4 regions of the Cellulosimicrobium sp. 72-3 genome follow, and region 2 is predicted to be linked to each of the others. Evidence: riboswitches for the same ligand, from Rfam matches in the RefSeq annotation. Region 2 holds a riboswitch; each other region holds the start of a gene.
The links. Region 2 has a riboswitch for S-adenosylmethionine ahead of HKK73_RS18205 (methylenetetrahydrofolate reductase). Riboswitches for the same ligand answer to the same signal wherever they lie in the genome.

Region 1: another riboswitch for S-adenosylmethionine. It lies ahead of HKK73_RS02985 (ABC transporter substrate-binding protein); the one in region 2 lies ahead of HKK73_RS18205 (methylenetetrahydrofolate reductase).
Region 3: another riboswitch for S-adenosylmethionine. It lies ahead of HKK73_RS02810 (aminotransferase class V-fold PLP-dependent enzyme); the one in region 2 lies ahead of HKK73_RS18205 (methylenetetrahydrofolate reductase).
Region 4: another riboswitch for S-adenosylmethionine. It lies ahead of HKK73_RS03025 (NADPH-dependent FMN reductase); the one in region 2 lies ahead of HKK73_RS18205 (methylenetetrahydrofolate reductase).

What each region holds. Positions count from the first base shown of each region.
Region 1 covers NZ_CP053419.1:665,389-668,879, reverse strand. The annotation lists gene HKK73_RS02990 (ABC transporter permease) at 1-240, opposite strand, end outside; gene HKK73_RS02985 (ABC transporter substrate-binding protein) at 311-1,939, opposite strand; SAM riboswitch class IV at 2,043-2,156, opposite strand; gene HKK73_RS02980 (contact-dependent growth inhibition system immunity protein) at 2,523-2,843, opposite strand; gene HKK73_RS02975 (LLM class flavin-dependent oxidoreductase) at 3,064-3,491, opposite strand, start outside.
Region 2 covers NZ_CP053419.1:4,080,059-4,083,549, forward strand. The annotation lists gene HKK73_RS18195 (heavy metal transporter) at 1-447, shown strand, start outside; gene HKK73_RS18200 (cation acetate symporter) at 444-1,967, shown strand; SAM riboswitch class I at 2,179-2,281, shown strand; gene HKK73_RS18205 (methylenetetrahydrofolate reductase) at 2,287-3,348, shown strand; gene metE (5-methyltetrahydropteroyltriglutamate--homocysteine S-methyltransferase) at 3,381-3,491, shown strand, end outside.
Region 3 covers NZ_CP053419.1:625,255-628,745, forward strand. The annotation lists gene HKK73_RS02800 (O-succinylhomoserine sulfhydrylase) at 1-1,063, opposite strand, end outside; gene HKK73_RS02805 (rhodanese-like domain-containing protein) at 1,060-1,551, opposite strand; SAM riboswitch class IV at 1,853-1,968, shown strand; gene HKK73_RS02810 (aminotransferase class V-fold PLP-dependent enzyme) at 2,002-3,435, shown strand.
Region 4 covers NZ_CP053419.1:674,099-677,589, reverse strand. The annotation lists gene gdhA (NADP-specific glutamate dehydrogenase) at 1-1,205, opposite strand, end outside; SAM riboswitch class IV at 1,432-1,534, shown strand; gene HKK73_RS03025 (NADPH-dependent FMN reductase) at 1,589-2,188, shown strand; gene HKK73_RS03020 (flavin reductase family protein) at 2,185-2,748, shown strand; gene HKK73_RS03015 (hypothetical protein) at 2,834-3,226, opposite strand; gene HKK73_RS03010 (aldo/keto reductase) at 3,340-3,491, opposite strand, start outside.

The sequences.
Region 1 (3,491 bases), 810 kb from region 2:
GAGCCGCAGCGCGTGCCACAGCGCGTCGGCGTACTGCACGAGCACGGGCCGGTCGAGGCCGTACTGGGCGCGCAGGGCGTCGAGCAGCGCGGGGTCCACCTGGTCCGCCTCGCCACCGCCGCTCGCCATGAGCGCGGCCGGGTCGCTGGGCAGCAGGTAGAGGACGAAGAACGAGATGGTGAACGCCGCCCAGAGCACGAACAGGCCCTGCCCGGCGCGACGCAGGACGTACCGGCCCATGGTCGGCCTCCTTCCGTGGGGGATGCCCGCCTGCCCGACGCCGCGGCGTCGGGCAGGCGGGCCCGGCGGGTCAGCCCTGGGTGACCCAGGCGTCGTAGAAGTCGAGGCGCGACGACGCCTCGAACGTCAGGCTGTGGACCGTGTCGGCGGCCGCGATGGTCGTCGAGAGCTCGTAGACCGGGATCGCGTGGCCCTTCTGCACGAGCAGGCGCGACGCCTCCGTGACGAGCTCCTGGCGCTCGGTCGGGTCGGTCGCCGCGGCCGACGCGTCGAGCAGGTCGTCGACCTCCTCCGCGTCGCGCTGGTTGATGTTGCGCGCGTTCGCGGAGAAGATCGTGCGCAGCACGTCCGGGTCGGAGCGCGTGAGGTTGTAGTAGTCGAAGTCGAAGTCGCCGCTCTCCTTGATCGCCTGCGACTCGGCGACGGTCACGTGCTGGAGCTGGAGGTCCACGCCGATCTGCGCGAGCTGCTGCTGGACGAGCTCGAGCGGCTCCGGCACCTGCCAGAACGTCACGGTCGTGGAGAGCTTCTGGCCGTCCTTCTCGCGCACGCCGTCGGCGCCCTCGACCCAGCCCGCGTCGTCGAGGATCTTCTTCGCGCCCTCGGGGTCGTAGGCGAGCTCGTCCGCGACGCTCTCATAGAGCGGCGTCGAGTGCGACAGGACGCTCGTGGCCGGCTCGTCCTGCGCGCTGAGCACGGTGTCCGCGATCTGCTCGCGGTCGATGCCCTGGAGGATCGCCGTCCGCACGGCCTCGTCGCCCGCGAGCGGGCTCGACTCGTTGGGGAAGAGGTTGAACACGACGCCGGGGTTGGCGCGGTACTCGAGCCAGAACCCGTTCCCGTCGAACTGCGGGAGGTCGACGGTCGAGATCGCGGCCGTGGCGTCGATCTGCCCGGACTGCAGGCTGCCGCTGCGCACGCTCGCCTCGGGGATGACCTTGAACGTCACCGTGTCGAGGTAGGCCTCGCCCTGGTGGTCGCTCGCCTCCGAGCCCCACGCGTAGCCCGCGACCTTCTCGAGCACGATCTCCTGGTCCTGCGTGTACGACTTCACGGAGAACGGGCCGGAGCCGACGAACTTCCCGGCGCAGCGGTCCTCGACGCTCAGGTCGGCCGAGGACGGGGCGAGGAGGCCGAGCGAGAACGTCGACGTCGCCTGGAGGAACTGCGCGCTCGGCTCCGCGAAGTCCACCGTGAGGGTCTGCGGGTCGGTGACGGTCGTGCCCTCGTAGCCGACGAGGTACTGCGACCCGAGCGACGCCGTCGCGCCGAGCGCGACGATCGCGTCGAAGTTCGTCTTCACCGACTCGGCGTCGATCGGCGTGCCGTCGGCGTACGTCGCGTCGTCGCGCAGGTGGAACGTGTAGCTCGACGCGTCGTCGTTCACCTCCCAGCTCTCCGCGAGCCACGGCAGGATCTCGCCCGACTCCGGGTCCTGCGCCGTGAGCGACGCGACGGTCTGGCGGGCCGCCGCGATGGCGTCGTTGTTGCCGACCTGCTGCGGGTCGATGCAGTGCGAGTCGACCGTGAGGGCGAACGTCAGGTCGCCGCCCGCCACGGGCTCGCCGGACGGGCTGGGCGACCCGTCGCCGTCGGACGCACCGGAGCCGCCGCCCGCGCACGCGCTGAGCAGGAGGCCCGTCGCGGCGGCCGCCGCGGCGACGGTCAGGGACCGGCGTCGGTGAGGTGTGGGGATCATGTCGTGCTGCTCTCCTCGTGTGCCGGCTGCGGACCGGCGGTCGTCCGGCGCCGGTGGTCGTCCGCGCCGGGCCCAGGGCCGGCGCGGCGGGGAACCCACCGGGGTGCCGTGCTTACCGCGCCGCGGGAGCGGCGCGGTCAGGTCGTTCCCGGAGCACCCCGTCACGTCGAAGGGTTGCTGGTCAGCGAGCCGGGCCTGCGTGCTGACGCTCGTCACCTGGGAGCAGGAAAGACAATCTCGACTGGTTGAGTCAAGTATCGAGACGGCCGTCCCGCCAGGCGGACGGTTGTTTCCGCCGAGACGACGCGAGTCGCGGCCGTCTCGCGTGTCACCGCGCCGGGAAGGGCGACTCGGGAGGTGGGGTGGCGCCACGGACCGGGCGCGCTCGGACGGGCGCCCGACCTGCGGCAGCACGGACCGCCGCGACGCCACCGACAGCGAAGCGCGCGCCACGGGCGTCGACAGCGACGTCGTCGACGCCCGGACGTGCGCCGGCACGCCGAGCACGACGCGCCACCGGAGCCGTCGCGATCAGGCCCGCCGACCGTAGCCGGCACGCGAGAGACCGAGAGAGCGAAACTCCTCAGGGACCGTCAAGATCTGATGCGGTGATTCTCGCCGTCACTTCTCCCCGGACCACGAGGAGCCAGTCGCGCAGCGGCATTCCCACGGCCTCGCGATAGAGCTCGGCATGAAGCCGGCCGTTGATCCACTCGACGACCTGCTCGTCGGAACGGTAGCGGTCCAGGGTGCTGTCGATCTCGTCGACGAGTCCGTCGTACCTGCTGGGGCCGACCAGGTCCAGGAAACGCGCCAGAGCACCTGCGGGACTCCCGTAGTCCTCTTCCCAGTCCTGGTGGAAGAACGAGCCGAAGAACGCGTCGAGCGAGTAGTGGGTCGTCATGGCGCACCTCGCGGAGGGGTCGTCGCGTCAAGGAAGGGCGGCGTGAGTGCGAGAGCCTGCGTCGAGACCGGAGCTGCGCCCGGGACGCGACGCTACACCGTCGGCCTCTTCAGCAGGGGTGTTCTCAGCCTGCCGCCGGGCCCGCAGCGCAGCCTCCTCCATCATCCGCGCCGCCCAGCTCGAGGAAGAGCGAACCGGCCGTGGCGTCGAGGATGCCTCGTCAGGCCGCCGTGAACCCCGCCGCGCGGCGGGCGTCGGCCGGGCTCCACAGGTCCGTCTTCACCTCGGCCTGCACGACGGGCACGACCTCCTCCGCGAACCGGCGCAGCACGTCCTCCTGCTGCGCCGCGGGGATCAGGTGGTTCACCGAGACGGACTGCAGGTCGTGCCGGTACGAGGCGTGGTAGTCGAGGATCTTCTCCGCCACGCGCTCCGGCGACCCCACGAGCGCGGGCCCGCGCTCGACGGCGTCCTCGACCGTCCGGAAGCTCGGTGCCTTCCCGACGGCGTCCGGCCCGTACCCCCGGCGCGCCGCCGCCGCGACCTGGCCCTCGTAGATCGGGCGGTACTGCTCGATCGCCTCCTCCGTCGTGTCGGCGAGGAACAGCCCGCCCGAGCCCGACCCGACGAACCCGTACGCCGGGTCGT
Region 2 (3,491 bases):
ACCGACCCGCGTCGGGACGCGCGCGTGCGCGTCCGGTCCACCGACCTCCCCGCGGCGCGCGCCGGCCGCGGCGAGGGTGCCGGCCCGGAGGGCGGGGCGCCGTCGGGCACGACACGGACCGGTGAGCCGGACGACGCCGCGACCGCCTACACGCGCGGGCTCGTGCGGGCCCAGCTCCGGCTCGGGCTGGCGTGCGTGGCGTCGTTCCTCGCGGTCGTCACGCTGCTCACGGTGACGATGAGCGGCGTGCCCGCGCTGGACGACGTCGTGCTGCTCGGCGTGCCGCTGCCGTGGCTCGTGCACGCGTACGGCTTCTACCCGGTGATCGTCGCGTTCGCGGTCGTGTTCGCGGTCGCGGCGGCGCGCAACGAGCGCCGGTACCGCGCGCTCGCCGAGGGCACGGGCGCGCCCGACGAGCCCGGCCCCGACGACGGCGGTGCGCCGTGACCAGCGCGCTGCCCCTCGTCGCGATCGCGCTGCTCCTCCTCGCGACCGGCCTCATCGGGTTCTACGGCCTGCGGATCTCGCGCACCACGAGCGACTTCTTCGTCGCGTCGCGCACCGTGCGGCCGGTCTGGAACGCGTCGGCGATCAGCGGCGAGTACCTGTCCGCGGGCACGTTCCTCGGGCTCTCGGGCCTCGTGCTGCTGTCCGGCGCGGAGGCGTTCTGGTTCCCCGTGGGGTACGCGGCGGGCTACCTGCTCGTCCTGCTGTTCGTCGCGGGCCCCCTGCGGCGCAGCGGCGCGTACACGATCCCCGACTTCGTGCACGCCCGGCTCGACTCCGTGGTCGCGCGCCGCGTGACGAGCGTGCTCGTGCTCGTCATCGGGTGGCTCTACGTGGTGCCGCAGCTCCACGGGGCGGCGCTCGTCATCACGAGCGTGGCCGCGGTGCCGCCGTGGGTCGGCTCGGTGGGGATCGCGGTCGTGGTGAGCGCCGTCGTCGCCGCGGGCGGGATGCGCTCCATCACGTTCGTCCAGGCGTTCCAGTTCTGGGTCAAGCTCACCGCGCTCGCGGTGCCGCTCGTCTTCGTGCTCATGGCGCTCGGCGGGGCGTTCGAGCCCGGCGGCGCCGTCGTCACGTTCGACCCCGCCGCCGTGTTCCCCCACGAGGCCGGGCCGGGCGGCCTCGACGCGTACGCCACCGTCTCGCTCCTGCTCGCCCTCCTGCTCGGCACGACCGGCCTGCCGCACGTCCTCGTGCGCTTCTACACCTCGCCCGACGGCGGCTCGGCCCGCCGCACGACCGTCGTCGTGCTCGTCATGATCAGCGTGTTCTACATGGTGTCGAGCACGCTCGGGCTCGTGGCGCGGGTCGTCGCGCCCGACCTCGCGGCGCCCGGGGTGGCGGACACCGTCGTCCTCACGCTGCCGACCCGCCTCGTGCCCGGGCTCGGCGGCGAGCTCCTCGCCGCGCTCGTCGTCGCCGGGGCGTTCGCCGCGTTCCTCGGGACGTCGTCGGGGCTCGTGGTCGCTCTGGCGGGCGTCGTGAGCCAGGACCTGTTCGGCGGCACCGTGCGGTCCTTCCGCTGGTCGGCGGTCGCGTGCACGCTCATCCCGCTCGCGTTCGCGCTCGTCACCATCCCGCAGGGCCTCGTGACGAGCGTCGGGACGGTGTTCGTCTTCGCCGCGTCGGCCCTGTCCCCCGTGATCCTGCTCGGCGTGTGGTGGCGCGGCCTCACCGCGCGCGGCGCGGTGGCGGGCATGGTCGTGGGCGCCGTCCTGTGCGCGACGGCGCTGCTCGCGTCGTCCGCGCTCGTCGCCGCGGGGTACGGGAGCCCGTCCGGCGGCACGGCCGACGGCGTCCCTGGCGTCGTGCGCGCCCTGCTCGCCCAGCCCGCCGCCTGGACCATCCCGCTCGCGACGGCGACCGTCGTCGTCGTGTCGCTCCTCGACCGGCGCGGGCCGCCGCTGCGCACCGACCGGTTCCTCCGCCGCCTGCACGTGCCCGAGCGCCGGAGGGCCTGAGACCTGCAAGGCCGACGACGACCCGTCGCCATGGTCGGTGTCTGGGACCTCGCTCGAGCACCTGAAATCTGTAGCGTAGGAAACCTGAAATTCGTAGCGTAGAGAGCCTGAGATCCGTAGCGCGGGGCGCCGCTACGCCTCCGGCCGATCCCTCCGCATCTCACCTGGCGGGCGCTCTCGACCGCATGTCGGATGGGTCGTAGGATCGTGCCAACCATCCAGAGCGGTCGAGAGTCCTGGCTCGACGACACCGCAGCAACCCGCCGACGGAAGCCTCCCGAGGACAAAGGTGCTAACGCCAGGGTCGATGGAGTGACGCATGACCTCAGAGGCATCCTTCGCGCACCGTCCGGGCCGTCCTCGGCCGACGGTGTCGTTCGAGCTCATGCCCCCGCGCCGACCGGACGCGGCCCCGAAGTTCTGGGAGACGGCACGCCGTCTCGTCGCGACGCACCCCGACTTCGTGTCCGTGACGTACGGCGCCGCGGGCACCGACCGCGCGACCGCGCGCCAGGTCGTCGGACGCCTGCTCCAGGGCACGCCCGTGCTGCCGATCGCACACCTCACGTGCGTCGGGGCGTCGCGCGAGGACGTGGAGTCGGTCATCACCGACTTCCTCGACGAGGGCGTGCGGAGCTTCCTCGCGCTGCGGGGCGACCCGCCGCGCGACCAGCCGGACTGGCAGCCCGCGCCCGACGGCGTCCGGTCGTCGACCGAGCTCGTCGCGCTGCTGCGCGAGGTCGAGGCGTCGCGCTGCGCGTCCGACCCCGCCGTCGCGCTGCGCGGCGCAGCCCGGCCGCTGACGATCGCCGTCGCGACGTTCTGCGACGGGAACCCCGCCGCCGGCACGACGCGCACCCAGGAGGTGCGCCGCCTCTGGCAGAAGCAGCAGGCCGGCGCGAGCTTCGCGATCACGCAGCTCTTCTACGACGCGTCGTCGTACACCGACTTCGTCGCCGAGGCCCGCGCGGCCGGCGTGACGATCCCCATCCTCGCCGGGCTGCTGCCCACGACGGAGCCCGCGCGGCTCCGTCGCGTCGAGGAGCTCACGGGCGTGCGCGCGCCCCAGCACCTGCTGGACGCGCTCGACGCCCTGCCCGACCCGGAGGCGCAGCACGCCTACGGGATCGCGTACTCGGTCGACCTCGCGCAGCGCGTCCTCGACGCGGGCACGCCCGGTCTGCACGTGTACACGTTCAACAAGCACCGCGCCGCTCTTGACCTGCTCGAGGGTGTCCACCTCGGCGGCGGGTCGGTCGGGACCGGGGGCGGCGCCAGCGCCGCCGCCGCCCCGCTCGTCCCGGACCTGGCCAGCGGGCCGTGGGTCACCGGCACCTCCCTGCCCACGACGAGCGCCGCCACGCACGGCGCGCCCGTCTGACCGGTCCTCCGGACCAGCAAGAGGTTTCGATCATGGCCACTTCCGTACCCTCCCCTACCCAGAACCCGGTCGGTTTCCCCGCCGGCACCGTGCTCGGCTACCCGCGCATCGGTCGCCGCCGCGAGCTGAAGAAGGCCGTCGAG
Region 3 (3,491 bases), 770 kb from region 2:
CGACCTGGAGCGCGTCGAGGAACGTGAACGCGCGCTTCTTCGCCGTCTCGGGGTCGGTGCCCTCGGGCACGGCGAGGTCGAACGTCACGACGGTCCCGCCGCCGCTCTGCTGCGACTGAGCGAGCTCGCGCTGCGGGTGCGACGCGAGGAACGGGTAGCGCACGCGGCCGATCCCGGGGAGCTGCTCCAGCGCCTCCGCGACCTGTGCCGCGGCGGCGTTCTGCGCGGCGACGCGCACGGGCAGCGTCTCGAGGCCCTTGAGCAGCACCCACGCGTTGAATGCCGAGAGCGACGGCCCGGTGTTGCGGATGAACGTCTGCACCGGGCCGGTGACGTACTCCTCCGTCCCGAGGATCGCGCCGCCGAGCACGCGGCCCTGCCCGTCGATGTGCTTGGTCGCCGAGTAGACGACGACGTCGGCCCCGAGCTCGAGCGGCCGCTGCAGCAGCGGCGTCGCGAACACGTTGTCGAGCACGACGACCGCGCCGGCGGCGTGCGCGAGCTCGCTCACGCGCCGCGCGTCGACGACGTCCTGCATGGGGTTGGACGGCGTCTCGAAGAACACGACGTCCGCGGGGGTGGACAGCGCCTCCTCCCACTGCGACAGCACGTGGCCGTCGACGTAGTCCGTCCGCACGCCCCACTTCGCGAAGATCTCGTCGAAGATGACGAGGCTCGACCCGAACAGCGCGCGCGCCGCGACGATGCGCGACCCGGACCGCACCAGCGCGGCGAGCGCCGTGAACACGGCGGACATGCCGGACGCCGTCGCGTAGCACGCCTCCGCGCCCTCCAGGAGGCGCAGGCGCTCCTCGAACGTGTGCACGGTCGGGTTGCCGTAGCGCGAGTAGACGAACCGGTCGAGCTCCCCCTTGAACGCGTCCTCGGCGTCCGCGGCGCGGTCGTACGTGTAGCCCTGCGTGAGGAACAGCGCCTCGGACGTCTCCTGGAACTCGGTGCGCGCGTGGCCGCCGCGCACGGCGAGCGTCGCGGGGCGGGCGCTCGCGGGCAGGGGCTTGCGGCCGGAGCCGCCGGGCACGCTCCCGGGCACGACCGCGCTCACCGGGCGGCCTCGTCGAACGTCGTGGTGGGCAGCCCGCGGACCTTCCAGCCCTCGACGTCCCGCAGGCCCGAGAACCCCTGGGCGCCCTCGAAGCCCTCGAGCACGTTGTACGACGGCCCGAGCCCGGCAGCCGTGGCCGCGCGCGCCGCGCCGATCGACCGCTGGCCCGAGCGGCACAGGAACACGACGGGACGCTCGTCGCCGGGCGTCAGACCTGCCTCGACGAGCCGGTCGAGGAACCGCGGGTTGGGGCCCGCCGGGGTCACCCACTCGTCGAACAGGACGTCGCGGCCGAGCTCCGTGGCGTCGGGCACGCCGATGGTGCGCCACTCGCCCTCGGTACGGACGTCCACGAGCACGGCGCGCTCGTCGTGCGCGAGCAGGTCCCACGCCTGCTGCGGGGTGAGGTCGCCGGCGTAGCCGACGGCGGGACGCGCCTCGGGGGGTGCCGGCCGGGGTGCCGACGCCTGCTGGGACTGGTCGCTCATGAGAGTCCTCCTCCATCGATCGTGGCAGTAGCACCCTGCGCCCGGCCGCCGAGGCGGTCCGGGGGGTTGCTGCGGCGTCGACGTGCCACGTCACTCGGCCGCTCCGGATGGTTGGCTCGGATCGTACGCCACGCGTCCGACGTGCGGAACGCCCGTCTCGGGGAGCGGCCCGGGGTGGAGGTGCCCGACGCCGCGTGGCTCCGACGCGCGGGCTTATGACGCGGAGCGCCGCGTCCCGCCATCCGAGACGCCGTGACCACCGGTTGACACGTCACCGTCCGCGCGGACATCCTGGTCCGCAGGTCATGAGCGCCAGCGCGAAACCCCGGTTTGCTGGCCGGCAACCCTCCTCTCGCGGCGGGGTGCCCCGGGTGACGACCAGGCCGCACGCCGACCGGCGGGCGGCAAGCGCGGGGAGGTTCTCCCCGGACGACCCTGGAGGACTGTGCCATGACTGCTCTCGCGGACGTCTCGTGTCCCACCGACGCCCCGGCCCCTGACCTCGCGGCGCTCGCCGACGCGCCCGCGCTCCTGCCCGTCGTCGGCGGGGACACGCTCGTCCCGCTCGTCGACGGCCGCAGCGTGCCGTACGCGAACCTCGACGTCGCGGCGTCGGCCCCGGCGCTGCGCTCGGTCGCGGACCGCGTGACCGAGGTGCTGCCGCTCTACGCGAGCGTGCACCGCGGCGCGGGCTACCTCTCGCAGGTCTCCACGGCGCTCTACGAGGCGTCGCGCCGCACGATCGGCGCGTTCGTCGGCGCGCGCGAGGACGACGTCACGGTCGTCACGCGCAACACGACCGACTCGCTCAACCTCCTCGCGGGCTGCGTCCCGGCGAACCCGGACGGCACGCCCGGGCGCGTGCTCGTCCTCGACGTCGAGCACCACGCGAACCTGCTGCCGTGGCAGCGCGCCGGCGGCGCGACGGTCCTCGCGGGCGGCGCGTCCGTCGCGGAGACGCTCTCGGGCCTGCGCACCGAGCTCGCGCGCTTCCCGTACGCGCTCGTCGCCGTGACCGGCGCCTCCAACGTCACGGGCGAGTCCCTGCCCGTCGCCGAGGTCGTCCGCGCCGCGCACGACGCCGGGGCGCGCGTCGTGCTCGACGGCGCGCAGCTCGTCCCGCACCGCGGGTTCTCGCTCGCCGCGTCGGGCGTCGACTACGTCGCGTTCTCGGGGCACAAGACCTACGCGCCGTTCGGCGCGGGGGCGCTCGTCGGGCGGCGCGACTGGCTCGACGCGGGCACCCCCTACCTCGCGGGCGGCGGCGCCGTGCGCCAGGTCGCGGTGACCGGGACGCAGTGGCAGACGGCGCCCGCACGCCACGAGGCCGGCTCGCCGAACGTGGTGGGCGCCGCGGCGCTCGCGGCGGCGTGCGACGCGCTCGCCGCGCTCGACCCGGCCGACCTGCACGCGCACGAGGCGGCGCTCCGCGCGGCCCTCGTCGCGGGCCTGGAGGCCGTCCCGGGTGTCCGGGTCGTGCGCGTGTGGGACGACGCCGTCGACCCGGTCGGCGTCGTGACGTTCGCCGTCGAGGGCCACGACCCGGGCCTCGTCGCCGCCTACCTCTCGGCCGAGCACGGCATCGGCGTGCGCGACGGCCGGTTCTGCGCGCACCCGCTGCTCGCGCGCCTCGGCTACGACGCGGGCGCGATCCGCGCCTCGGTGGGCGTCGGGACGACCGGTGCGGACGTCGTGCGCCTCGTCGAGGCCGTGCGCGCGTACGTCGAGCAGGGACCGACCACCCGGTACGAGGTCGTCGACGGCTGCTGGGCCGTCGTGGACGACCCGCGCCCGGTCCCCGCGGGGTCCGGCCTGGAGGGGCTCTTCGCGACCGCGGCGGCGGGTTTCCTCGCCGACGCGGCGGGCTGCGGACCGGCCGTCTGACCGTCACCGGCGGCCGACGCGGCAGCCTGTTCACCGGGTCGTCGCCGAGCGTTGTC
Region 4 (3,491 bases), 810 kb from region 2:
ATCTGCGCGAGGCGGTCCTCGGTGTACTCGAAGGACCACGCGTCGCGCGACGCGTTCTGCTGCATCTCGAGGGCCGACGTCGCGACGCCGCCCGCGTTGGCGGCCTTGCCCGGCGCGAAGAGGACGCCCGCCTCCTGGAGCAGCGCGACGGCGCTCGGCGTCGTGGGCATGTTGGCGCCCTCCGCGACCGCGACGACGCCGTTCGCGACGAGCTGCTTGGCCGCCGCCTCGTCGAGCTCGTTCTGCGTCGCGCACGGGAGCGCGACGTCGCACGGCACGTCCCAGATGGACCCGTCGGTGACGACGCGGGCCCCGGGACGGCGCGCGGCGTAGTCGGCGACGCGCCCGCGCTCGACCTCCTTGATCTGGCGCAGGAGCTCGAGGTCGACCCCGGCCTCGTCGACGACGTAGCCCGACGAGTCGGAGAACGCGACCACGTTCGCGCCGAGCTGCTGCGCCTTGGCCGTCGCGTAGATCGCGACGTTGCCCGAGCCCGAGACGACGACGCGGCGCCCGTCGAGCTCCTGCCCGCGCGTCTCCAGCATGTTCTGCGCGAAGAGGACCGTGCCGTAGCCCGTGGCCTCCGTGCGGACGAGCGAGCCGCCCCACGAGATGCCCTTGCCCGTGAGGACGCCGGACTCGTACCGGTTGGTGATGCGCTTGTACTGCCCGAAGAGGTAGCCGATCTCGCGGCCGCCCACGCCGATGTCGCCCGCGGGGACGTCCGTGTTCTCGCCGATGTGCCGGTAGAGCTCCGTCATGAACGACTGGCAGAACCGCATGACCTCGCCGTCGGACCGCCCGCGCGGGTCGAAGTCGGAACCGCCCTTGCCGCCGCCGATGGGCATGCCCGTGAGCGAGTTCTTGAAGATCTGCTCGAAGCCGAGGAACTTCACGATGCCCAGGTAGACCGACGGGTGGAACCGCAGGCCGCCCTTGTACGGGCCGAGCGCCGAGTTGAACTCGACGCGGAAGCCGCGGTTGATCTGCACGCGCCCGGTGTCGTCCACCCACGGGACCCGGAAGATGATCTGGCGCTCCGGCTCGCACACGCGCTCGAGGACGGCGGCCTCGACGTAGCGCGGGTGCTTGCGCAGCACGGGGCCGAGCGAGTCGAAGACCTCGCGCACGGCCTGGTGGAACTCGGCCTCGCCGGGGTTGCGACGCAGGACCTCGTCGTAGACGGACTGCAGTCGGCTGTCCATGGGTACTCCTCGTCTGACGCGGGCGGAACTCCTGCTGACGGTACGCCTGTGCCAGAAGCTCCCGTCACACCGTCTCACTCCGCGCGCACCGGCACGGGCGTCCACAACGCACGAGCGACCGCACGGGGCGGCACAGGAGTCACCGACGACGACACATCCGTCCACCCACTGAGAAACCCTACCGATCCGGTGCAGTTTCCCGGGGCGGTTGCTATACCCGTCCCCAGGTCACGAGCGCCAGCGCCAAGCCCCGGCTCGCTGGCCGGCAACCCCCTGTCACGGCGGGGTGCTCCGGGAGATGACCAGGCCGGGCCCAGCCTGCCCCGCCACCGGCGAGGACGGCCCGCACGGCAAGCGTGATCGACGACTACTGCGAGGTGCACATGACCCACCACCCCACCCACCCGACGGTGCTCGCCGTCTCGGGCAACCCGCGGCCCGGCTCGCGGACGCTCGGCGCCGCCGAGACGGTCGCGCGCCGCGTCGCCGACCTCCTCGGCGCGGCCGACGTCGCCACGGTCGACCTGGCGTCGCTCGCCGGCGAGGTGCTCGCCGCCGACCATCCGGCGGCCGACGCCGCCCGTGAGCAGCTCGCCCGGGCGACCGTCGCCGTCGTGGCGACGCCGGTCTACAAGGCGTCCTACACCGGGCTGCTGAAGGCCTTCCTCGACCTCTACGGCCCCGACGGGCTCGCGGGCGTCGTCGTGGTCCCGCTCGTCGTGTCCGGGAACCCGGCGCACGCGCTCGTCGGGGAGGTGCACCTGCGACCCGTGCTCGTCGAGCTCGGCGCCGTCGTCCCGACCCGGTCGCTCACGGTCACCGAGCCGCAGCTCGCGGACCTGGGACCGGTGGTGGACGCGTGGCTCGCGCGCGAGGGCGACGCCCTGCGCCGCGCCACGGCGCAGCTCCCCCCGGCGGAGGACCGCCCGTCGGCCCGCACCGACGCAGCCGTCGCCGACGCGTTCGCGGGGGTGGCCCGATGACCGCCGAGCTCACCCACCTGGAGGCCCTCCTGGCCGAGCAGGACGAGCCCCAGCTCTCCCCCGACGAGTACAAGGCCGTGTTCCGCGGCCACCCCGCGGGCGTCGCCGTCGTCGCGCTCGAGCACGGCGACCGCCTCGTCGGCTTCACCGCGACGTCGGTCATCTCCGTCTCGGCCGCGCCCCCGCTGCTCGCGTTCTCGCTCGCGTCCACGTCGTCGTCGTGGCCCGCGGTCTCGACCGCGCGCACGCTGACCGTGAGCTTCCTCGCGGACCACCAGGACGACGTCTCGGCCCGGTTCGCGACGAGCGGCATCGACCGGTTCGCGGACGGCGGCTGGTCGCGCCTGCCGACGGGCGAGCCCGTGATCGACGGCGCGCTGTCGTGGGTGCGCGGGAGGGTCGTCCAGCGCACGCCGGTGGGCAACTCCTACCTGGTCTCGCTGCGCGCGCTCGCGTCGAGCGTCGGCGCCGCACCCGGGGCGCCGCGGGGGGCGGCGGCGTCGCCGCTCGTCTACCACGACCGCACCTACCACCGGATCGGCGACCACTCCGCGCTCTGAGCGCACGACGGGCGAGGGGCCCGACGGCGGACGTCCCGCCGTCGGGCCCCTCGCCCGTCCCCTGCCGCCCCTCACGGGTGGTCCGTCACCAGCTCCAGCCGCGCGCGCTGAGCTCGAGCTCCTCGCGGAACCGCTCGTCGTCGCCGGTGCGGAAGCCCGCGCGCAGGGGTGCGTCCGCGACCGGGAGCCCCGTGAGCCGGCAGGCCTCGCGCAGCAGCGCGTCGTAGGCGCCCTGGACCGCGAGGTAGTGGTGGGCACGCGCGTAGACGTCCGGGTCGGCCTCGATGCGCCGGAGCTCTGCGGCGAGCGCGGTGAGCCGCACCTGGAGCGCGAGCGTGGTGAGCGGGTCCGGTGCCGCGGCGGCACGACGGCGCCCGCCCGCCCGGTGGCTCGGAGGTCGCCCGGCCCGGCGCAGCACCCACCACGCGGCGGCGGCCGTGCACGCCGTCGCGCACCAGATCATGAGCAGCCACGACATCGGAGCCGACCTCTGCGCGGGGAGACCCACAGGACCTCTCCAGTCTAGGTCTCCCCGGCCCCGCGAGGCAGGGTGGGCGGCCACCTGTCCTCGCCGCCGGCCCGCGCGGCGGGTCAGCCGTCGAGGAGGTCCGGCTGCGGGTGCCGCACGCCCTGGACGGCCGCGCGCGGGATCGCCGCGCCGATCGTCGCGACGTCGTCCGGCGTGAGCTCGACCGCGGCCGCCGCGACGTTCTGCTCCAGGTACGCGACGCGCTTCGTCCCCG